DNA from 3 places in the Sagittula sp. P11 genome. Region 1 is predicted to be linked to each of the others. Evidence: riboswitches for the same ligand, from Rfam matches in the RefSeq annotation. Region 1 holds a riboswitch; each other region holds the start of a gene.
What was found. Region 1 has a riboswitch for thiamine pyrophosphate ahead of thiM (hydroxyethylthiazole kinase). Riboswitches for the same ligand answer to the same signal wherever they lie in the genome.
Positions count from the first base shown of each region.

Region 2: linked by a shared signal. The riboswitch ahead of CDO87_RS11915 (thiamine ABC transporter substrate binding subunit) and the one ahead of thiM (hydroxyethylthiazole kinase) in region 1 are both predicted to bind thiamine pyrophosphate.
Region 3: linked by a shared signal. The riboswitch ahead of CDO87_RS23745 (DUF1153 domain-containing protein) and the one ahead of thiM (hydroxyethylthiazole kinase) in region 1 are both predicted to bind thiamine pyrophosphate.

Region 1 covers NZ_CP021913.1:590,648-598,023, forward strand. Annotated here, with positions in the region: gene CDO87_RS02850 (GMC family oxidoreductase) at 1-1,432, shown strand, start outside; TPP riboswitch at 1,579-1,673, shown strand; gene thiM (hydroxyethylthiazole kinase) at 1,732-2,520, shown strand; gene thiE (thiamine phosphate synthase) at 2,517-3,128, shown strand; gene thiD (bifunctional hydroxymethylpyrimidine kinase/phosphomethylpyrimidine kinase) at 3,125-3,925, shown strand; gene tenA (thiaminase II) at 3,922-4,632, shown strand; gene CDO87_RS02875 (calcium-binding protein) at 4,972-7,376, shown strand, end outside.
Region 2 covers NZ_CP021913.1:2,471,015-2,478,390, forward strand. Annotated here, with positions in the region: gene CDO87_RS11905 (methyl-accepting chemotaxis protein) at 1-2,097, shown strand, start outside; gene aroC (chorismate synthase) at 2,107-3,210, opposite strand; TPP riboswitch at 3,302-3,412, shown strand; gene CDO87_RS11915 (thiamine ABC transporter substrate binding subunit) at 3,453-4,439, shown strand; gene CDO87_RS11920 (hypothetical protein) at 4,415-5,926, shown strand; gene CDO87_RS11925 (ATP-binding cassette domain-containing protein) at 5,913-6,611, shown strand; gene CDO87_RS11930 (DUF6653 family protein) at 6,675-7,184, shown strand; gene CDO87_RS11935 (PLP-dependent cysteine synthase family protein) at 7,174-7,376, opposite strand, start outside.
Region 3 covers NZ_CP021915.1:15,760-23,135, forward strand. Annotated here, with positions in the region: gene tnpA (IS66-like element accessory protein TnpA) at 1-14, opposite strand, end outside; gene CDO87_RS23725 (HEPN domain-containing protein) at 97-1,467, opposite strand; one part of gene CDO87_RS23730 (IS3 family transposase) at 1,793-2,643, opposite strand; one part of gene CDO87_RS23730 (IS3 family transposase) at 2,643-2,895, opposite strand; partial or broken gene CDO87_RS27630 (NUDIX domain-containing protein) at 2,973-3,137, opposite strand; gene CDO87_RS23740 (IS3 family transposase) at 3,166-3,987, opposite strand; gene CDO87_RS23745 (DUF1153 domain-containing protein) at 3,984-4,301, opposite strand; TPP riboswitch at 4,470-4,586, opposite strand; gene CDO87_RS23755 (HPP family protein) at 4,686-5,837, shown strand; gene panC (pantoate--beta-alanine ligase) at 5,853-6,740, opposite strand; gene panB (3-methyl-2-oxobutanoate hydroxymethyltransferase) at 6,737-7,376, opposite strand, start outside.

The sequences.
Region 1 (7,376 bases):
CGAGGACTATGTCAACGACGAGTGGGAGAGCTTCGGCCAACTGGCCTGGACCGATCCGCGCACCACGTCCGGCGACTGGCGCGTGGCGAAGGACTTCAGCGGCCTGCCCGCGTGGATCGTCAAGGCCGTGGGCGGCACGACGACCCACTGGGCCGGCGCCTCGCTGCGGTTCCAGGATCACGAGTGGAAGGCCAGGACCACCTACGGCGACGTGACGGGGGCCAACCTGCTCGACTGGCCGATCGACGCCGCCGAAATGGCGCCGTGGTACGACAAGGCCGAGGAGAAGATGGGCGTGACCCGCACGGGCAACCGCCCCGGCCTGCCCGGCAACAACAACTACAAGGTGTTCGAGGCGGGCGCCAAGGCGCTTGGCTACACCGAGGTCCACACCGGCCGCATGGCGATCCAGACCCGCGACGACGGCGACCGCATCCCCTGCCAGCAGACCGGCTTCTGCTTCCAGGGCTGCAAGTGGGGCGCCAAGTGGTCGACCGCCTACACCGAGGTCCCGGCAGGCGAGGACACAGGCAACCTCGAAGTGCGCGAGCGCGCCCATGTGGCCCGCATCCTGCACGACGACAGCGGCAAGGTGACGGGCGTCGAGTACTTCGACGCGGACGGCAACCTGCAGATGCAGAAGGCACGGATCGTCTGCGTCGCGGGCAACTCCTTCGAAAGCCCGCGCCTGCTGCTGAACTCCGCCTCGTCGATGTTCCCGGACGGCCTCGCCAACAGCTCGGGCCAGGTGGGGCGCAACTACATGCGCCACATGACCGGGTCGGTCTATGCGACCTTCGACAAGCCGGTGCGCATGTGGCGCGGCACCACCATGGCGGGCATCGTGCAGGACGAGGCGCGGCACGATCCGTCGCGCGGCTTCGTCGGCGGCTACGAGCTGGAAACCCTGTCGCTCGGCATTCCGTTCATGGCCGCCTTCCTCGACCCCGGCGCCTGGGGGCGGGAGTTCACCTCCGCCCTCGACAGCTACGAGAACATGGCCGGGATGTGGATCGTCGGCGAGGACATGCCGCAGGAGACCAACCGCGTCACGCTGAACCACGACGTCACCGACCAGCACGGCCTGCCGGTGGCCAACGTCCACTTCAGCGACCACGCCAACGACAAGGCGATGCGCGCCCATGCCTACAAGCAGGGCATCGCCATGTACGAGGCGGTGGGCGCGACCCGCGTGTTCCCGACGCCGCCCTACCCGTCCACGCACAACCTCGGCACCAACCGGATGTCCGAGAACCCGCGCGACGGCGTGGTGAACAAGCACGGTCAGACCCACGACATCGCGAACCTGTTCATCTCGGACGGCTCGCAGTTCACCACCGGCGCGGCAGAGAACCCGACGCTGACGATCGTGGCGCTGGCGATCCGGCAGGCGGATCACATCGCTGCCGAGATGTCGCGCGGTACGCTCTGACGCGACGCTGATCCCCGGACCGGGCGCAGCCCTGCTGCGCCCGGTTCTGTTTTTCCGGCCCCGCCCGGATGCCGCCTTCCCCTGCCACCCGCAGAAAATCCGGTCCGGGCGATTGACGCGCACCGTGACGGATGCAAGTGTCCCCGCACTAGCGACGGGGGCGCTCGGGAAACCGGGCTGAGACGTACCCTTCGAACCTGAACCGGATAATGCCGGCGGAGGGAGGCGCAGCGGAACGTCCGGGCTATGCCCCGTCCTTCGTCCGATGTCTTCCATGCCGTCCGGCAAAGGAGGACACGATGCAGACACCGGACACATACCTCGACCACATGCGCGCCACCGCACCGCTGGTGCAGAACATCACCAACTTCGTCGCGATGAACGTCATGGCGAACGTCATGCTCGCCGCCGGCGCGTCGCCCGCCATGGTGCACGCACAGGAGGAGGCGGCCGAATTCGCCGCCATCGCCAGCGCCCTGACCGTCAACATCGGGACACTGTCGCCCGCATGGACAGCCTCCATGCAGACCGCCGCCAAGGCCGCCAACGACCGCGGCAAACCTTGGGTGCTCGATCCCGTCGCCGTCGGCGCCACCACCTACCGGCGGGAAGTCGGCGCAAAGCTCCTCGCCCTGAACCCCACCGTCATCCGCGGCAACGCTTCCGAGATCATCGCCCTCGCCGGTGAGGGCGCCTCCGGCAAGGGGGTGGATGCGGGCGACGCGGTCTCGCAGGCCTCGGACGCAGCCGTCCGCCTCGCGCGCCGGACCGGGGGCGTGGTGGCCGTGACCGGGGCTGCGGACCTCGTGACCGACGGCACCCGCTTTGCCGAGGTCGAGAACGGCCACCCGCTCATGCCGCGCATCACCGCGCTGGGATGTTCCCTGACCGGCATCGTCGGCGCCTTCATCGCCGGTCAGGACCCGTTCGAGGCGACGGTCGCCGCGCTGGCCTACTACGGCCTTGCCGGAGAGAGGGCCGGCGAAAAGGCGAAAGGCCCGGGATCGTTCCAGGTGGCCTTCCTCGACGCGCTCTACACGCTCGACGGGCAGGACCTGGCGCGCGGCGCGCGGATCATCCGGCCATGATACCGCCGCTCTGTTTCGTCACCGACGCGACGGCCCCTGCCCCGGTTCCAGCGCAGGCAATCGCGGCGGCACAGGGCGGCGCGGGCTGGATCCAGCTCCGCGACAAGACCCGGTCTGACGCCGATCTCCTGCCGCTCGCCCGTGAGCTGAAGGCTGCGCTCGTGCCCCTCGGTGCCCGGCTGATCGTCAACGACCGGGTGGAGGTCGCCATCGCCGCCGGCGCCCACGGCCTGCATATCGGTCAGGGCGACGGCGACCCCGCCGCCATCCGGGCGCGCATCGGGCCGGACATGATCCTCGGCCTCTCGGTCGAGCACGCGGACCAGCTGGCGGCCGTTCCGGAGGGCGTCGATTACCTCGGCGTCGGGCCGGTCTACGCCACCGGGTCGAAGCCCGATCACGCCCCCCCCATCGGCATCGACGGCTTCGCCGACATCGCGGCGCGCACCGCGTTGCCCTGCATCGCCATCGGCGGCCTGACCGCCCGAGACGCCGCCGCGCTGAAGGCGGCGGGCGGGCACGGCATGGCCGTCGTCTCCGCCATATCGCGGGCCGCCGACATGACCGCCGTGGCCCGTGCCCTTTGCGACGCATGGAGGACAACATGATCCCCAACATCCTCTCCATCGCGGGCTCCGACCCTTCAGGCGGCGCGGGCATACAGGCCGACATCAAGGCGATCTCCGCCATGGGCGGCTATGCCATGACCGCGATCACCGCGCTGACGGTGCAGAACACAAGGGGCGTCACCGGCGTCAGCCTCTGCGACACGGGGCTGATCGCCGACCAGATCGCCGCCATCCGCGCGGACATCCATATCCACGCCGTCAAGATCGGCATGCTCGGCGACGCCGCCATCATCGAGACGGTGACCCGGGGCATCGACGGGCTCGACTGCCCCGTGGTGCTGGACCCGGTGATGGTCGCCAAGGGCGGCGACCGGCTGCTGCAGGAACCCGCGGTGAAGGCGCTGTGCGCCATGCTGCCCTGCGCCACGGTCATCACCCCGAACCTGCCGGAAGCCGCCGACCTGCTCGACTGGCCGGAGGCCACGACCCGCGCGGAGATGGTCGCGCACGCCCGCGCCCTCCTCGACCTCGGACCACGCGCCGTGCTGCTGAAGGGCGGCCACCTGCCCGGCGACACCAGCCCGGACCTGCTGGCCACGCGCGAGGGCGAGACCTGGTTCGACGCCCCGCGCAGCCCGACCCGCAACACCCACGGCACCGGCTGCACCTACGCCTCCGCGCTGGCCACGGCGCTTGGCGCGGGCCTGCCGCTCGACCGGGCGGTGGACCGGGCCAAGCGCTACATCGGCGCGGCCATCGCTGCGGCGGACAGGCTGCGCGTCGGCTCCGGCCACGGGCCGGTCAATCACTTCTACCAGATGGATACCCTGAAATGACCTTCACAGACGACCTTGCCGCACAGACCCTCTCGCTCCGGCAGCAGATCCACGACATGCCCTTCAACACGGAAATGGCGACCGGACACCTGCGCCGGGATGTCTTCCAGGGCTACATCGTGCAGGACGCGCTCTACCTCGAAGGGTTCGCCCGGGCGCTGTCGCTTGCCGCCGCCAAGGCGCCCGACTCCGCCGCCGTCGCGCAGCTTGCCGGGTCCGCCGCCGGTGCCATCGCGGTGGAGCGCGAACTCCACACGCATTACATGGACCGTTTCGGCGTGTCGGAGGCGATGCTGGCCCGGATGGCCCCCTCTGCCGCCTGCGATCACTACGTGTCCTTCCTGCTGAGAACCGCGGCCCTCGGCCCCTTTGCGGAGGCGGTGGCCGCCCTCCTGCCCTGCTTCTGGATCTACCGCGACGTGGGCCGCGACATCGCGACCCGCAGCGCGCCGGACAATCCCTATGCGGCGTGGATCGACACCTATTCGGGCGAAGCCTTCGACGAAAGCGTCGCGCGAATGATGGCCCTGACCGACCGGCTGGGCGCAGAGGCGGACGCCCCGGCGCGGGCGCGCATGTCGGAGGCTTTCGAACGGGCGTGCTGGCACGAATGGCGGTTCTGGGACAGCGCCTACCGGATGGACGGCTGGACGCAGCCCGCAGACATGCCCGCATCCGGCCGGAAGGCCGCCGCCCCGACGGCCTGAACGCCACGGGGCGGAGCGGTTCACCCGCTCCGCCCCACCCGGTTTCCACGTGGTGCAGACCGCCACCCCGCGAATCCACGCCTCCGCCACGCAGGTCGACGTGCCGCCGGGCAGCGCCGCAAGGAACGTCTTCCGCGGCAGCGGGACGACATAATGCCCCGATATGAAAACGAAACATTAATTAACGCATTCACAATAAAGCTGATAACCTTTTCACAAGAAAAAATCCCGCCTCGCCCCTGCCGAGGCATTTCAGAACAGCCTTGAATTCCGCCTGTTTCCCGCGACCGGGCAACTTGAGCATTTACCCGCACCCTCCACCGGAAGGTTCATTTCAGCATGGCGTACACCACCCCCCCGGCCCCGATCGATTTCCAGACCATGCTCGAGGCCGGAACCACCTTCGATACAGTCAACCGGATCGGAGACGATGTCTCCCAGGTCGTCGCCGTGAACGACAATGGCGATTTCGTCGTGGCGTGGTCCTACATTTATTCCGCGTCGGATTCCGACGTCGTGTTCAGGGAATACAACGCCGACGGTACGCCCAAGGGGGTGGCTCATACGGTCGCCGACAGCGCGGATGCCGAAACGGTCACCGACATCGCCTATGCCCCCGACGGAACGGTCCTTGTCGTCTACAGCTCGGTGACGAGCGGTATCGAGAACGTCTTCGTCCAGCGGGTCACAACCACCGGCACCCGCATCGGATCCGCGATCCAGGTGGAAAGCGACGCGGCGACGGTGGCCAACAAGGACCAGTCGAACGGCAAGATCGCGGTATTCGACAACGGCGATTACGCGGTCGTGTATCAGAACGCGTTCTCCAGCACCGACAAGGATGTCCGCCTGCGCCTGTTCAATGCCGACGACACGGCAAAGGCTGCGTCGCAGTACGTCTCCACGGCTGCGTCCGACCAGTCTGACCCGGACATCGCCGCGCTCGCCAGCAAGGACACGGGCGACGGCAGCTTTGCCTTCGCGGTGACCCTGACTCAGGAAGAGGTGGACAACACCGGGTCGCCCAACGATGTCTCGCTCTACCGGTACGATTTCAGCGGGACGCTTCTCGGCAACACGACCGTGAACACCGTCACGAACCGGTCGGAGGGCAACTCTGCCGTCGCCGTGGACGCGGACGGGCGGATCTACGTGGCCTTCGGCTCCACCGACGGCGCGACCGGAGGTCAGGTCTTCTATCGGCGCTTCGAATCGAACGGGACCGCCGTGGACGCAAGCCAGGTCTTCGTCACGTCGACACAACTGCCGCTGCCGAACACCGATATCGACGTCAGTGACGACGGACGCTTCGTCCTCGCCTTTGACGGTTTCACCACCCAGAACGTCACCGTCAAGATGTATGCGGCCGACGGGACCGCCGATACCACCCGCGGCTTCGACGGCACCGGCAGCGAGCTTGGCCCGTCGGTCGCCATCACCACCGACGGCGCGCGGACGGTCGTGGCCGCGCTGAGCGACATCGGACTGACGTACCACGAGGCCCGCTTTTCCGTCTACGAGGGCATAGGCTTCCAGGCCGGCACCGGCGGCAGCGACACGCTGGTCGGCACGGATCTCGGCATAGACCAGAAGGATCACCTCGTCGGGGGAAGCGGCGACGACACCCTGACCGGCGGAGAAGGCGCAGACACACTGGACGGCGGCGACGACGACGACAGCGTGGCCGGCGGCGCCGGTGACGACCTGATCATCGGCGGGACGGGCTCCGACATGATCGATGGCGGTGCCGACACCGATACGCTCGACTACTCCGCGCTGTCCGGCTCTGTGATCGTGGATGCCAACTCCGGCGAGAGCCAACATTCCCTCGGGGATCTGGACAATTTCACAAGCATCGAACGCTTCATCCTGACCGGTTCCGGCGACGTGTTTTTCGGCGATTCCGGCGATATGTTCGTCAGCGCACTCGGCGGCAACGATCACCTGACGAATGGCCCGGGACGCGACACCCTTCTCGGCGGGTCCGGGAACGACACCATCAGTTTCATATATGGCGACGGCCAGTCGGGGCAGAGCTTCGATGGCGGTCCGGACTCTGACACGTTGTTCTTCGACGGTAATCTTCCCTACAGCAGCTTCAACCTGCGCGATGACACCGTGGTCGGCTTCGAAGTCATAACCGTCGATCAGAACTTCGGGTATCCCGGCGCGCCGACCCGCATTTCAATGACGGCAGCGCAGATCAGCACGATCAACACGGTCGAGGTCCTCAAGATCGGTAGCGATCTCGTCGGCCTCGACCTCCATATCTACATGGAGGACACCACGGCGCTCGATCTCTCGGCCGTCTCGATCTCGACCATGTCAGACGCGGACGGCACCGGCTTCTCCATCTTTGGCGATGACGACGCCGAAAGCGTGACCGGGACGGCTCTGGGCGACAACATCCGGACCCAGGGCGGCGAGGACACGGTCGACGCCCTGGGCGGCGACGACACGATCGAGCTCGGCGGCGGCGGGTCCTATTCGGGCGGAGACGACGACGATCTCTTCATCCTGCTCGACGGCCTTCCCATCGGTGACGGCGTCGGCGACATCGTCAACGGCGGCCCCGGCAACGACACGCTCGACATGAGCGGCGTCACCGGCACCGGCATGAAGGTCAACCGGCCCGGTTTCAGCCTCGACACGAACGTGTCGTCCCTCGACGACCCGGCCCAATCCACCGAAATGATCAGGGTAGAACACTACATCGGCACCGACCAGGGCGACGATTTCCTGAT
Region 2 (7,376 bases), 1.9 Mb from region 1:
TTCCTCCTGGCCGCGGTTCTCGTCGGGTCGCTGCTGGCGGTGTCCGGACTTGGCTGGGTCACCCAGCGCCAGCTGGGCGCCGTGATCCAGAGCGGCAACAACACATCCGAGGAGAGCGCGGCGCTGAATGCCCTGATGGAGGAAATCGACGAATCCGTGTCCAACCTTCTGCTGTTCGGAGTGGCACCGGACGGCAATTGGGATACGTTTGCGGAGGGTTATGCCGCGTCGCTGACGAACCTCACCGCGGCGGAGGCGCTGTTCACCAAACCGTCGGAGAAACACACCTTCGCCCGCTCGCAACTGGAAGGCGTCCGGATCGCATTGGAGCAGATCCCGCAGTATTTCGAAGAGGCGCAGAGCGAGGCGCTCTTCGGTCAGCTCGACACGATCCGCCGGGACATCCTGCCGAAACTCGACACCGCCGAGCAGCATGTCGGTGACCTCATGGACTGGATCAACGACGCGGCAGCCACGGCCCGTGCAGAGGCGGAAACGACGCTCGAGTCTGCCGAACTTCGCATCCTGCTGGCGAACAGCTTTGCCGCCGCCGTGGGCATACTCCTCGCGTATTTCTTCGGGCGCCAGCTTTCCCAGCCGATCGAGCGTGCGCGGGAACGGATCGGTCGCCTGGTCGGGAACGATTACGACAGCCCGATCGCGGATCGCGACCGCGGGGACGAGGTCGGCGCCATTGCCCGCGCGCTCGAGGACCTGCGCCGAAAGCTGGTCGATGCCGAACGCGCCGAAGAGCGTACGCGGGCCGAAAACGGGCGCAGGATCGACCTCTTCCAGGCGCTCGGTGTCTCCATGAGCCAGCTGCGCGGCGGCAAGCTGGGGCAGCGGATCGAAGCGGAGGACTGGGAGGATTTGGGCGACAGTTACGTCAAGCTGTGCCGCGATTTCAACGACCTGGCGCAGGCGCTCGAAACGTTGGTCGCTTCGCTGCGAGACAGCACCCAGACCGTGCGGAGCAACGCAACCGAGCTGTCCGGCATGTCGGAGGAGATGTCGCGCCGGGCGGAGGTGCAGGCCGCCACGCTGGAAGAATCCGCCGCGGCCCTCGACGCCTTGTCGAGCGGTGTGCAATCGGCGGCGGACAAGGCCAGGGACGCCGACGAAAAGGTCGTCGAGGGCCGGCGGCGCGCAGAGGAAGGCGGCGAAGTCATGGCCCGCGCCCTGCAAGCCATGAGCTCCATCGCGAAAAGCTCAGAACAGATCAGCCAGATCATCACGGTGATCGACGACATCGCCTTCCAGACCAACCTGCTGGCGCTCAATGCCGGGGTCGAGGCGGCGCGCGCGGGCGAATCGGGCAAGGGTTTCTCCGTGGTCGCCTCCGAAGTGCGGGGACTGGCGCAGCGCGCGTCCGCCTCCGCGGGCGAGATCAAGGAGCTCGTCATGAACAGCGTCGACCAGGTCGAGGACGGCGAGCGGCTCGTGCAGGAGACCAGCCAGACCCTGTCGCACATCGTGGACAGCGTGTCGGAGGTCTCCGGCCTCGTGTCGTCGATCGCACGGATGGCGCGCGAACAGGCGGGCGGCGTTCAGGAGATCAACGTTGGCATCGCCGAACTGGACAAGGTGACCCAGCACAACGCCGCCATGGTCAACCAGACCAGCGCATCGAGCCAGCAACTGACGGTCGAGGCGACGCGCCTGTCCGACCTTCTCGCGCAATTCACTGGCGGGACGGAAGTATCCGCATCCACCTCCGTCCCGCCGGGTGTGCCGGAACTCTTCGGAATGGATTTCACGCTTGAGACCCCTTTGGAGACCCGGGTTGGCACCGGGGCCCGTCGCCCTGCCATCAAGTCTGAGGCCGTAAGCTCCGATGACACAGCGGACGCCGGTGCGGGCACGTCAGGCGCAAAGGGCGGCGCATCTCGTGGCCGTGACAGGGCCGACGACGGGACCTCTGCCGAACAGAAAGAACGCCTGCTGCATGGCAGCTGGGAGGGGGAGAACGTCGATCCCCGCCCGGTCGAAGTCCAAGAAGAAAAGGTGGCGGTCAACGCGCCCGCCGCGGCTCGGTCCCCCGCACCGAAAAAGGTGGCCTCTGCCGCCTCCGGCCCGGTCAGCTGGGACGAGTTCTGATCCGGCCGTTCAGCCGCCGATACGTCCGCCCGCGTCGCCGATCTGGCCACGGTGCAGCAGCAGGTGGTCGAGGATGACGCAGGCCATCATGGCCTCGCCCACCGGGACCGCGCGGATGCCGACGCAAGGGTCGTGACGGCCCTTCGTGACGATCTCCGTCTCCTCGCCGGTCAGCGTGATGGTCTTGCGCGGCGTCAGGATCGACGAGGTCGGCTTCACCGCGAAGCGCACGACGATCTCCTGTCCGGTCGAGATGCCGCCAAGGATGCCGCCCGCGTGGTTCGAACTGTAGCGCGGCCCGGTGTTGGACATGAAGATCTCGTCGGCGTTCTGGGATCCGGTCAGCGCCGCCGCTGCCATGCCCTCGCCGATCTCGACGCCCTTCACCGCGTTGATCGACATCATCGCGGCGGCCAGATCGGTGTCGAGCTTGCCGTAGACCGGCGCCCCGAGACCCGCGGGCACACCGCGTGCCACGACCTCGATCACTGCACCGACGCTGTCACCGGACTTGCGCAGGTCGTCGAGGTAGCCCGCCCAGTCTTCCGCCGTCTCGGCGTCCGGACACCAGAACGGGTTCTGCTCGATCTGCGCATCGTCGTAGCGGGCGGGGTCCGCCTTCCGCGGGCCCATCTGCACCATGTAGCCGCGGATCTCCACATCCGGGGCCAAGGCGTTCAGCGCCGCCCGTGCCAGACCGCCCGCCGCCACGCGCGCGGCCGTCTCCCGCGCGGAGGACCGGCCGCCGCCGCGATAGTCGCGAATGCCGTACTTCTGGAAATAGGTAATGTCGGCGTGACCGGGCCGGAACTTCTGCGCGATGTCGCCATAGTCCTTCGACCGCTGGTCGGTGTTCTCGATCATCAGCTGGACGGGCGTGCCGGTGGTGCGCCCCTCGAACGTGCCCGACAGGATGCGCACGGCGTCCGGTTCGCGCCGCTGCGTGGTGTACTTGTTCTGCCCGGGCTTGCGCTTGTCCAGCCAGCGCTGAAGCATCGCCTCGTCGATCTCCACCCCCGGCGGCACGCCGTCGACGGTTGCCCCCAGCGCGGGGCCGTGGCTTTCGCCCCATGTCGTGACGCGGAAGATATGGCCGAAGGTGTTGAGGCTCATGGGCGGTCTCCTTTGGGCGGTGTCCTAGGGCAGGGCGCGCGGGCGCTCAAGGGGTTTCGCCTTGCCAGCCGGAGCGCACAGCCCTAGGGTCCGCCCTACCTCGGGGTGGCGGAGCACGATCCGCCTGAGATTTGCGTAGCCGCATCAACCCGTTGAACCTGAACCGGTTAGCACCGGCGGAGGGAAGGTATCGGTCTGACTCCGAATCTTGCCCTCTCGTGAGCGAAACTTGGAGGAAGATGATGAAGACCTTCACTTTTGCAGCGGGATTGTTTCTTGCCACCGGCGCCGTCACGGCTGCCGCTGCGCAGGAGGTTCTGACTGTTTATGCCCCGGACTACTTCGTCTCGGAGTGGGGCCCGGGCCCGAAGATCGAGGAACTGTTCGAGGCCCAGTGCGGCTGCGACCTGCAGTTCAAGCCGGGCGAGCTGCTGCCCCGCATCATGCTTGAAGGCGACCGGACCGAAGCCGACGTGGTGATCGGCCTGAACACCGATGTCACGCAGAAGGCGCGGGAAAGCGGCCTCTTCGCGCCGCACGGGGTCGACCTGTCGCCGCTGACCCTGCCGCTGGACTGGACCGACGAGGTCTTCCTGCCGTTCAACTACGGGCACACGGCGTTTGTCTACGACGCCACGAAGATGGAGCCGCCGGCCTCGCTCGAAGCGATGGAGACGCTGCCCGAAGGCGTGCGCATCGTCATCCAGGACCCGCGCACCTCGATCTCCGGCCTTGCGCTGGTCCTGTGGATCAAGTCGGTCTACGGCGACGAGGCTGGCACCTTCTGGGAGGCGCTGGCGCCGAACATCGTCACCGTGACGAAGGGCTGGTCGGAAAGCTACGGGCTGTTCACCGATGGCGAGGCCGACATGGTGCTCAGCTACACGACTTCGCCCGCCTATCACATCATTGCCGAGGGCGACGAGACGAAGAAGGCGGCGATCTTCCCCGAGGGCCATTACTTCATGGTCGAACTGGCGGTCAAGGTCGCGGGCAGCGACCAGCCGGAGCTGGCGCAGCAGTTCATGGACTTCATCCTCAGCCACGACTTCCAGTCGATGATCGCGACCGGCAACTGGTCGATCCCGGCTGCCCTGCCGCAAGACGAGTGGCCGGAAGGGTTCCAGCAGCTCGACCTGCCGGAAGAGGTGATCTTCTATTCCGAGGACGAGGCCGCGGCGCTCAGGGACGAGGCTATCGAGGAATGGCGGCGCGCGCTCTCCCGCTGATCGCGGGCGCGGCCCTTGCATCGCTGACGCTGGGGCCGGTCGCGGTTGTGCTGCTGCGGGCCGGGGGGCTGGGTGCGCTTGCGCCCGGCGACCTCGCCGCGCTGCGCTTCACGCTTGTGCAGGCCGCGATCTCGGCGGCGGTCAGCGTGGCCTTGGCCGTTCCGGTGGCGCGGGCGCTGATGCGGCAACGCTTTCCCGGACGTGCGGCGCTGGTCGCGCTGATGGGGGCGCCGTTCATCCTGCCGGTGATCGTTGCGGTGATGGGCCTGATCGCGGTCTTCGGCCGGAACGGACTGGTGAACGGCCTGCTGGGTGTCCTCGGCCTGCCATTGGTCGATGTCTACGGGTTCCATGGCGTGGTGCTGGCGCATGTGTTCTTCAATCTGCCGCTCGCCGTCCGGATGCTGCTGAACGGCTGGCAGGCGGTGCCGGGAGAGCGGCTGCGCCTTGCGGCCTCGCTCGGCCTGTCGCGCGGAGCGATGTGGCGGGTGATCGACGCGCCGGTCGTGCTGCGCGTCGCGCCGGGCGCCTTCGTGGTGATCTTCGTGATCTGCCTGACCTCTTTTGCCGTGGCGCTGACGCTTGGCGGCGGACCGCGTGCGACGACCGTCGAGCTGGCGATCTACCAGGCGATGCGCTTCGATTTCGACCTCGGGCGGGCGTCGGTCCTGGCGCTGGTGCAACTGGCACTTGGTCTGGTCGCCGGGCTGGCGGCGCTGAAGATCGCGCGGGGCGAAGGGTTCGGCGTGGGCCGCGACCGCATCGTGCCGCGCAGCGACGGCAGGGGGTGGGTCCGGGGTGTGGACTACGCCTGGATCGTGGCGGCGGCGCTTTTCCTGCTGGTGCCGCTGGGCACCGTCCTGACACGGGGGGCGCCCGGCTTGCTGCTGCTGGGGCCGGACACCTTCCGCGCGGCGGGTCATTCGATCGCCGTGGCGCTGGCCTCCACCGTGCTGTGCATGGCCTGGGCCATGGCGCTCGCCAACCGGCGCGGAGAGCTGCTGGCGCTGGCGGCCATCGCCGTGTCGCCGCTGGTGCTGGGCACCGGGCTGTTCCTGATGCTGCGGCCCTTCGTCAACCCTTTCAGCATGGCACTGCCGGTGACGGCGCTGGTCAATGCGCTGATGGGGCTGCCCTTCGCGCTGCGGATCATCGTCCCGCAGGCAGAGGCGGTGGAATCCGGCTTTGGCCGACTGCGCGCCTCGCTGGGCATGACGGGGTTCGCGTGGTGGTGGCTGGTCTGGCTGCCCCGCCTGCGCCGTCCGCTGGGGTTCGCGTCGGGGCTGGTGGCGGCCTTGGCGATGGGCGACCTGGGGGTCATCGCGCTTTTCGCGGACCCGGACCGGGCGACGCTGCCGCTGCAGGTCTACCGGCTGATGGGATCCTACCAGATGGAGGCTGCGGCGGGCGCGGCCCTGTTGTTGCTGGGGCTCAGCCTTGGCGCGTTTGTCATGCTCGACCGGGGAGGGCGCCTTGCTGACGCTTGAAGCACTGCACGCCGACATGGATGGCACCACGCTGTCGGCCGATCTGTCATTGTCGCCGGGGCGGCGTGTGGCTGTGCTGGGGCCGTCCGGCGCGGGCAAGTCCACTCTGCTCGACCTCTTGGCCGGGTTCCGGACGGCACGGAGCGGCTGCATACTTTGGGACGGGCGCGACCTGACGACGGTGCCGCCCGAGAAGCGCCCGGTGTCTATCCTCTTCCAAGACGGCAACCTCTTCCCGCATCTCGACGTGGGTCGGAACCTCGGGCTGGCGCTGCGCCCGGACGGGCGGCGCCCCGGCCCGGAGGACACCGCGCGCATCGAAGAGGCGCTGCGGCGCGTAGGGCTGGAGGGCATGGCGGCGCGCAAGCCCGGCACGCTGTCGGGCGGGCAGCAATCGCGGGCAGCCCTTGCGCGCGTACTGCTCATGGCCCGGCCGATCCTTCTGCTGGACGAACCTTTCGCCGCGCTCGGTCCCGGCCTCAAGCGCGAGATGCTGGCGCTGGTGGGCGAGGTTGGCGCAAGCCTTGGCGCGCTGACGATCATGGTCACGCACGACCCGGGCGATGCGCGCGCCTTTGCCGAGGAGGTCGTGCTGGTGGCGGACGGTAGGGTGCATGCGCCGGTCGCGACGGATGCCTTCTTTGCCGCGCCGCCGCCCGCGTTCCGGGACTACCTCGGGGAGTGAGGGGTTCCTGTGCCGTTGCCGGTCCGGTTATCCTCGGGCCAACTAAGGTGCGGGGGTGAGAGCATGCACAGACGGACTTCATTCCGGCTTTCCGAGCGGGTGATGGGCATGGACGAGGCCACATGGGCGCGCCATGCCAACCCGTGGAGCGCGTGGTCGCGCGTCACGATCCTGCCGCTGCTGGCGCTGGCGATCTGGAGCCGTGTGTGGATCGGAGCTTGGGCGCTGCTGCCGGTCGCCGCCGTGCTGCTGTGGGTCTGGCTGAACCCTCGGCTGTTCCCGGTGCCCCGGACAACGGACGCCTGGATGACGCAGGCCGTGCTGGGTGAGCGGGACTGGCTGGCGCAGGGCGACGCGCCGGAGGTGGCGCATCATTGGACCATGGTGCGCCTTCTGACCGGGGCCAGCGGCATCGGGAGCGTGGTGCTGATCGTCGGGCTGGTCTGGCTGAACGTCGCCTTGACGCTGGCGGGCCTTGTCCTCGCCATGGGCGGCAAGCTGTGGCTGATGGACGTGATGGTGCGCGCCCGCCGCGATCTGCAGGCAGCGGGGCGGGAGACGGTCAGTATTTGAGACCCGTGTCGCAGAGCACCGTTACCACGGTCGCGTCGCGCGCGAGACGGCCCGACGCCAGCAGCTTGGCCGCCGCGCAGACATTGGCTGCGGCGGAGTAGCCCACGTAGAGCCCCTCCTGCGCGGCGAGGCGGCGGTGCCAGTCGGTGACCTCTGCGTCGGTGACGGTCATCCCGAAGTTCATCAGCGTCG
Region 3 (7,376 bases), on a different replicon from region 1:
TTATGGTCGGCCATAAGGTCGGACTTAGCACCGACGCTGAAACCCCGTCAGACGGCCTCCACCGGAGGCATACAATCAATTAGCGCCACTCTCGGTTCAACTGATTTTCTTCAACAGTGCGGCACGCGCAATTGGCTCGCACCCCTGCCAGGCCTTCTCGGACTGACTGATGAGACGTCTGCTCCTTTCATCGCTCGGACCATGAATGATGGCGGATCGAACCTTGTAGAACTGTCTCAGTTGTTCTCCTATCGAGGTTTTTTCGTCGTCAGTGACTGCTAACAACTCAGCAGCGGATTTTTCGAGCTCTCTTCCAATTGACCGTCCTCGAGGCTTGAATAAGCGCTCGAACACGATCGCTAAGTCCAGAACCCGGTCATCCAGTGCAAAACGTCCGTCGCGTCTATGCGCTTCGGCGAGCCTTTGAATGATGGCGGCCATTTCCGGATACTCAGTGTTGCGCCGTTTGGCAAAGAGCTCTTTGACCAGTTTGATCTGCTCGGTTTCAACGAATTCGGATTTGTCAAAAGGAGAGAACAGGTGGCTGATTGAGCGGCCTTTGTGCGTTTGAGCGGCGTCGTGATGGGAGCCTAGGAGCTTTGCTGCGCGGCGTGGAATGCACCCTTCGAATGTTGCGAGCCACGAAACACGATAGCTCATCACTACTGATAGCAGATTGGCAAACTCGGCCGCCCAGCGATGAAACAGCGGCGGTGGATTCCTTGTTTCCGGTTCTGGGGGAAAGTGCAGGTTCCCGACGCTGGGCCTCCAGGGAAACCGCCGCACGATACCAAAAACCTGCTCCATGCGCCGCCAGCTCACTTGTTCCGCGGCAACCGCTTTCAGCCAGTCCATGTCAACGTAGTCAGCAAGATGTTCGAAGGGGAGCAGCGCATATTCTTCCCCGAGATCGACTTCCTCCTCAAAGCGTGCCCCGCAGTATACTGCCACATCGATCGCCGTTCCCAAGGATTCAGCTTTTTGCGCGCCGGCTTGCACCAATGAGAGTTCCAAGAGTGTGCTCAAGTCCGATGCTGGCTTGAGGAACGGTTCCGTAGTCCCTTCGTCTTGACACTCCATAAGGCCGACAATCAGCTGACTGAGCGTCGTCATTGAGGTGTGATTCAGGATTCCGATCTGGAAGTCGTCGCGTTTGAGGTCTCTGCCCATGGCGCGTGACAAGGTTGGATGGTCTCGCAAGACTCCACGGGCGGGGTCCAGTGCAGCTTTCAGATTCTTGAACTTTCCGGTCGTTCCAAAACGAGCCTCGAACAGCGCATCGTCATAGAGCTTCGCAATTGCTTCGCTGGGATATGGCGTTTCGTCCCGACCGTTGCGAAGGATCCGAGGATACCCACTCGGAGTGAAGTACCACTGCAGAAATGGCCGCTGTACCACTTCTAGGTTGTGGAGAGAAGCACAAAGCCTCTTGGTCCATTCCGTGCGGTCGTAGTTGTCGATTTGCATGGGTACCTAGCTAGCGAACCTGCAGGACAACTGAAACTGAATCCTCTACCGCCACGCAAAAATACAGTCTACATCATGATTGCCAACGCGGTCGCTTGGTGCAGCACATCAAACCCAGCTAGAAGCGCATCTAGCCATCGAAGCCCGGTCACTCGCCGATGGTTCTATCGCAGTAGCATACAGTTAAAAGCCGGCAAGCAGGCACCAGTTGACGATGTACAAGACAAAGAAAGACTGGGGCACAATGTCTTAGCCCCCTAAAACTGTGCCAGTATTTGAGTGTCACAGGAGGGATGTGGAGTTCACCCCGTTTCTGGTCCGGGCTTCATGCGACCTTTCGGGTTTCATTCAATTGGGCCGCAAATCCGCTCGGCGTCAAGTTTCCGAGCGAGGAATGCGGCCTGGTTTCGTTGTAGTCGGCTCTCCAGGCATTGATCCTGTTGCGGGCGTCATCCATCGACAGGAACCATGAGGCGTTGAGGCATTCCTGACGGAGGCGGCTGTTGAAGGCCTCGATATATGCGTTGTCCGTTGGCTTTCCGGGCCGGGAGAAGTCGAGCTCGACCTTGTTCAAGTAGGCCCACTGATCCAGCAACCGACCAGAGAACTCGGGGCCGTTGTCGACTCGAATGCTTCGGGGCTTGCCCCTGATCCGCGCCAATCGATCCAGTTCGTCGATGACCTGGTAAGCTCGGAACTTCGTCCTCGCAGCAGTCACGAGAGCTTCTCTCGTAAAGCAGTCCACGATAGTCAGAATGCGGAACGGTTGTTCGTCGAACAGCCGGTCCGACATGAAGTCCATCGCCCAAACATCGTTCATGCCGTCCGCCTCGGATCGGCCGGATCGATACCGGCAGGCCCGTCGTCGCTTGGGGCTGCGCGTTCGGATCGACAGGCCTTCTTCGCAATAGAGGCGATACAGACGCTTGTGGTTTACCTGCCAGCCTTCGCGCTGCAGCAAGATATGCAAACGACGATATCCATACCGCACACGGCTCTCGGCCAGTTCCTTCAGGCGCATCCGCAGTTCCACCGCGGGGTCGCGCCTGGATTGATATCTGTGGGAAGCCCGCCCGAAGCCCATAGCCCTGCAGGCCCGACGCTCCGACACCTCGAACACATGCTGATAGTGTCGGACAACCTCGCGACGTCGAACAGGCTTCACCACTTTTTTCGCAGCGCATCCTGAAGCATGGTTTTGTCCAGCGTCAGATCGGCGACCAGACGCTTCAGCTTGCCGTTCTCGTCCTCGAGCTGTTTGAGACGGCGGATCTCGGATACCCCCATCCCGGCATAGACCTTCTTCCAGCGGTAGAACGTCGCTTCGGCTATCCCCATCTTTCGACAGATCTCGCCAACCGTCGTCCCGGCTTCCGCCTGCCTCAATGCAAAGGCAATCTGTTCGTCGCTGAATCGTTTCTTCGGCATCGGTACACTCCTCTGTTGCCAGAAATGTACCCAAAAATTCGCACTCGGTTCGGACCAGTTTCAGGGGTCAAGACCATGTCGTGGTCAAATGCGTCGAGCGCCGTGATCACGCGCAGCGGTTCGGCGGAAACGCCGGTCTCCTCGGCCAGTTCGCGGATGGCTGCGTCGAACAGGGGTTCGCCCTGGTCAATCTTGCCGCCGGGAAATCCCCAAAGGCCCGCATCGGGCGGATTGGCGCGACGTGTATCGACCCAGCGGAATCTGCTCAGGTTAAGCCGCTAATCTGAATGCCTCGGCTGGCGTGCGCATGGCAAGCGCCTGATGAGGGCGGCGGTTGTTGTAGAAGGTGATCCAGTCTCCGATGACCCGCGCCGCATGCTGGATGCTCTCGAAGCGATGGCGGTGAACGCATTGCTCCTTGAGGGTCCGGATGACGCGCTCGACCATGCCGTTCTGCTGGGGGCAGTGGGGCGTGATGAACTCCTGCTTCAGGCCGTAGCTTCGGACCAGCGCCGTGAAGTGGCGGCTGGTGAAGACCAGACCGTTGTCTGACCTCAGCAGGAACGGCGCCTCGACGCGGCCGAGCGTGCCGAACCTGGCGATGAGCGCGTGCTCGAGAGCTGCGCTGGCAGTGCTTGCCTTGCCGGAGCGCGATAGATGCCAGCCCAGCAACTCCCGGGTATGGCAATCGATCACGAGCGCGAGCGAGGCCCAGCCATCCCTGCCGGTCCAGATGCGGGCGATATCCGTGGACCAGCGTTCGTTCGGCGCCGTGGCGACGGATGGAACGGCCTGGATGCGGGGCCGCATGCCGACGGCCCGCTTCCGGACCTGCCAGCCCTTGAGCCGGAAGATCCGCTGCACCGTGTTCTTGTTGAAGCCCAGGAGCCAGGCCACGGTGCGATAGCCGAAGGAGGGCTCCTCCTCGATCATCGCCTTGATCGGCTCGGCGAAGCGCGGATCGATCCGCGGAGCGGCCTTCACCGGCTTGTAGTAGACCGTGCGGCGCGGCACGCCGAACCAGGCACAGAGCCTGGCGATCGACACCGTGATGCCCTCGGCGCTGAGGCCCTGCTGAATGCGAAGGATCAATTCCCGTCCTGCGCATCCAGCAGGGCCTGCAACTTTTTTCGCGCCCGGAGCTCCAGCATGGCCTCGCCGTAGGCCTCCTGAAGGTCCTTGAGCTGCTTCTCGTATTGCTCCCGAATGTCGAGCGGATTGGCCCGCAGCGAGTTCTCCATCCCCCGCTTCGCGTCTTCGACCCAGCCCTCGATCTCGGAAGGGGCCAGGTCAAACGACCGGCTCGCCTCCGCAACCGTCGTCTTGCCCTGGATGATCTCGATCACCAGCGCCGTCTTACGCTTCGCCGTCCAACGCTTGATGCTGTCGTCCATCGTCATACTCATCGCTACGTTCTCCCTTGTAGCATGAGCAGGATTTCTCTGGGTCGATACAGACGCACGAGAAGCACCTGAGTGTCGCGCACGACTACGGCGATGGCCGACGGGATCGGGCGTGGGTCTGTCGGTTGATATGGCAAGGCGGCCTCGTCATGCTGAGGCCGGCAAGGGCAAGAGAGCGCTGCGATCCTGTCCCTTCGCCGGCATGATCCGGATCAGGTTCAAAGGGTCACCGCGCTGCAATCGCCAGCGATATCTCAGCCCCTTGTCGGGACACCCCTAGGTGAGCGTCAGCATATCAGGCTGAGCGCCCGGTTCAATGCCGGGCGGATGTGCTTGCGCCTGCCCTCGCTTGTTGAAACTTTAGGCAAAACAGACAAGGCAGCAGTCATGGAGTCCCTGTTCCGTTCGCTTGGCCCGGTTATTGGCCGCCCCTCGCCAGCCGAGGCCCTTCGCGCCGGGATCGGCGCCCTGATCGGGCTTGGGGTGACGGGCGCATTCCTGTTGTCGCCCGTGGTCGACCTGACGCTTGGCCTTTACCTGATTGCCCCGTTCGGTGCGACGTCGGTTCTGCTGTTCGCAGTACCCAACAGCCCGTTGGCGCAGCCGTGGTCGGCGGTGGTGGGCAACACTCTTGCGGCACTGGTCGGTGTGGCGGTCTGTTCCGTGGTCGCTGACCCTGTCCTGCGGATCGCCCTTGCGGTCGGGCTGACGATTACGGTCGGCATCCTGTGTCGCGCGATCCATCCCCCGGCGGGTGCGGTCGCCATGACAGCGGCGATGAGCCCGGAGGCGGTCGGGCGACTTGGATTCTGGTTCGCGATCGCACCCGTCGCCACGGGCACCCTCGCGCTGGTCGTCTGTGCTGCGATCTACGCCCGGCTCACGGGGCGCAGATATCCATTCCGCCAGTTCGATGAGCCAAGTCGCCACCGCACCGAAGATCCCGATCCCGCCAAGCGCATCGGCCTGTCCCGAGAAGAACTGACGGACCTTCTGGATCGCTATCGCCAGTCGTTCAATCTGGGTGTCGAGGATCTGGCGCGATTGATCGGCGCGGCCGAGTTGCAGGCCGCCGCGCACCGGACAGGTCCGCTTCTGGCGACCGACGTCATGTCGCGCAATCTGGTGACCATTGGCCCGGACACTCCGCTGTCAAAGATTGCGGACCTGTTCAGACATCATCGCTTTACCTCGCTTCCGGTGACCGGGGCCGAGGGGCGTTACCTTGGCGTGATCTTCCAGATGCACCTGATCGACCGCGCGCGCGAGGATGCGCTTCGGCTCGACCGTGGCTATGTCGCGGCGTTTCGGCGCCTGATCGACCGGGATCGCACGCAGCCGGTCCGTGCCAAGGACATCATGAGCGTCGCCGGACCTCGGGCGGTACCGGCGAGTCCGGTCGGGGAGCTCCTGCCGATGATGGCCAATGGTGATGTCGATGCGGTGCCGGTCCTTGAAAAGGGCCGGATCGTCGGCATCGTCACCAGGACGGACCTGATTGCCGCCCTCGCGCGGTCCGGGCTGCGGGCGCAGGACTGAGAGGCGGTGGCCCGGTCAGGTCGGCTCGAGCGGGTGATCGTCGGGAGTCGGGACGCTTGCGAGACCCGCGACAGGGACATTGTCGATCAGGCGCACGCCATCGAGCCAGGCGGCCAGGAAAAGGCGACCGGGGCGGTCTGCCCTGGTCATCAGCCTGAGGTCGGGATCGCTGCGCAGTTCGAGGTAGTCGATGGTGTCGAACCCGGCAGAAAGCAGCACCGCCCTGGCCTTGTCGAGGGCCTGCGCGACCTGTCCGCCGCGGGAGATGACACGCGCGGCGTCGTCCAGGACCTGGGCGATCACCGGCGCAATTTCGCGTGGCCCTGCGGCGAGCCGGAGGTTGCGCGAGGACATGGCGAGGCCGTCTTCCTCGCGAATGGTCGGACAGCCGACAATCTCGGTCTTCAGGTCCAGATCCAGGGTCAGGCGGGTCACCACCTGCAGCTGCTGGTAATCCTTTTCCCCAAAATAGGCGCGGTCGGCATCGGTCTGCAGGAACAGCTTGGTCACCACTGTGGCCACCCCGTCGAAATGCCCCGGGCGCGCCCCGCCGCACAGGCCTTCGCTGACGCCGGTCACCGACACGGTCGTGGCGAAACCCTCGGGGTACATCTGCGCGCCGTCGGGCACATAGAGGATATCCGCGCCATAGGGCGTCAGCTTTTCGGCATCGCTGTCCTCGGTCCTTGGGTATTTCGCCAGATCCTCGGGGTTGTTGAACTGCTTGGGGTTCACGAACAGCGTCACGATCACCCGGTCGTTTTCGGCGCAGGCCCGTTCCACCAGGGACAGGTGCCCGGCATGCAGTGCGCCCATGGTCGGCACGACGCCGATGGTTTCCTCGGCGCGGCGCCAGCTTTCGGTCAGGGCGCGCAGCTCGGTCTTGGTGCGGATGATCTTCATGTGCCCGGTTCCTCCTGGGAAAAGACATGTTCGGGGGCGGGGAAGCTGCGGGCGCGGACCTCTTCCGCGTAGGTGCGGATGGCGGTGCGCGCCTCGGCAGCCAGGTCGGCATAGCGTTTCACGAACTTCGGCTTGAAGGCGTCGAAAAGGCCCAGCATGTCGTCGATCACAAGGATCTGCCCGTCACAGCCCGCTGACGCCCCGATGCCGACCGTGGGGATGGCGATATCCGCGGTGATCTGGTCCGCCAGCGCGGCGGGCACCTTTTCCAGCACGACTGAAAACGCCCCCGCGCGGGTCATCGCACGGGCATCTTCGGCGATCCGGTCCGCATCCGTGCCGCGCCCCTGCACCTTGTAGCCGCCAAGTGCGTTCACCGCCTGCGGCGTCAATCCGATATGGGCCATGACGGGAATGCCGCGTTCCACGATAAAGCGGATCGTGTCTTCCATATGCGCGCCGCCTTCCAGCTTGACCGCGCCGGCGCCGGTTTCAGCCATCAGCCGGGCGGCGTTGCGAAAGGCCTGGGCGGGGGAGTCTTCATAACTGCCGAAGGGCATGTCGACGACCATCAGCGCGCGGCTCAGGCCCCGGGCGACGGCGCGGCCATGCAGCACCATCATTTCCATCGTCACG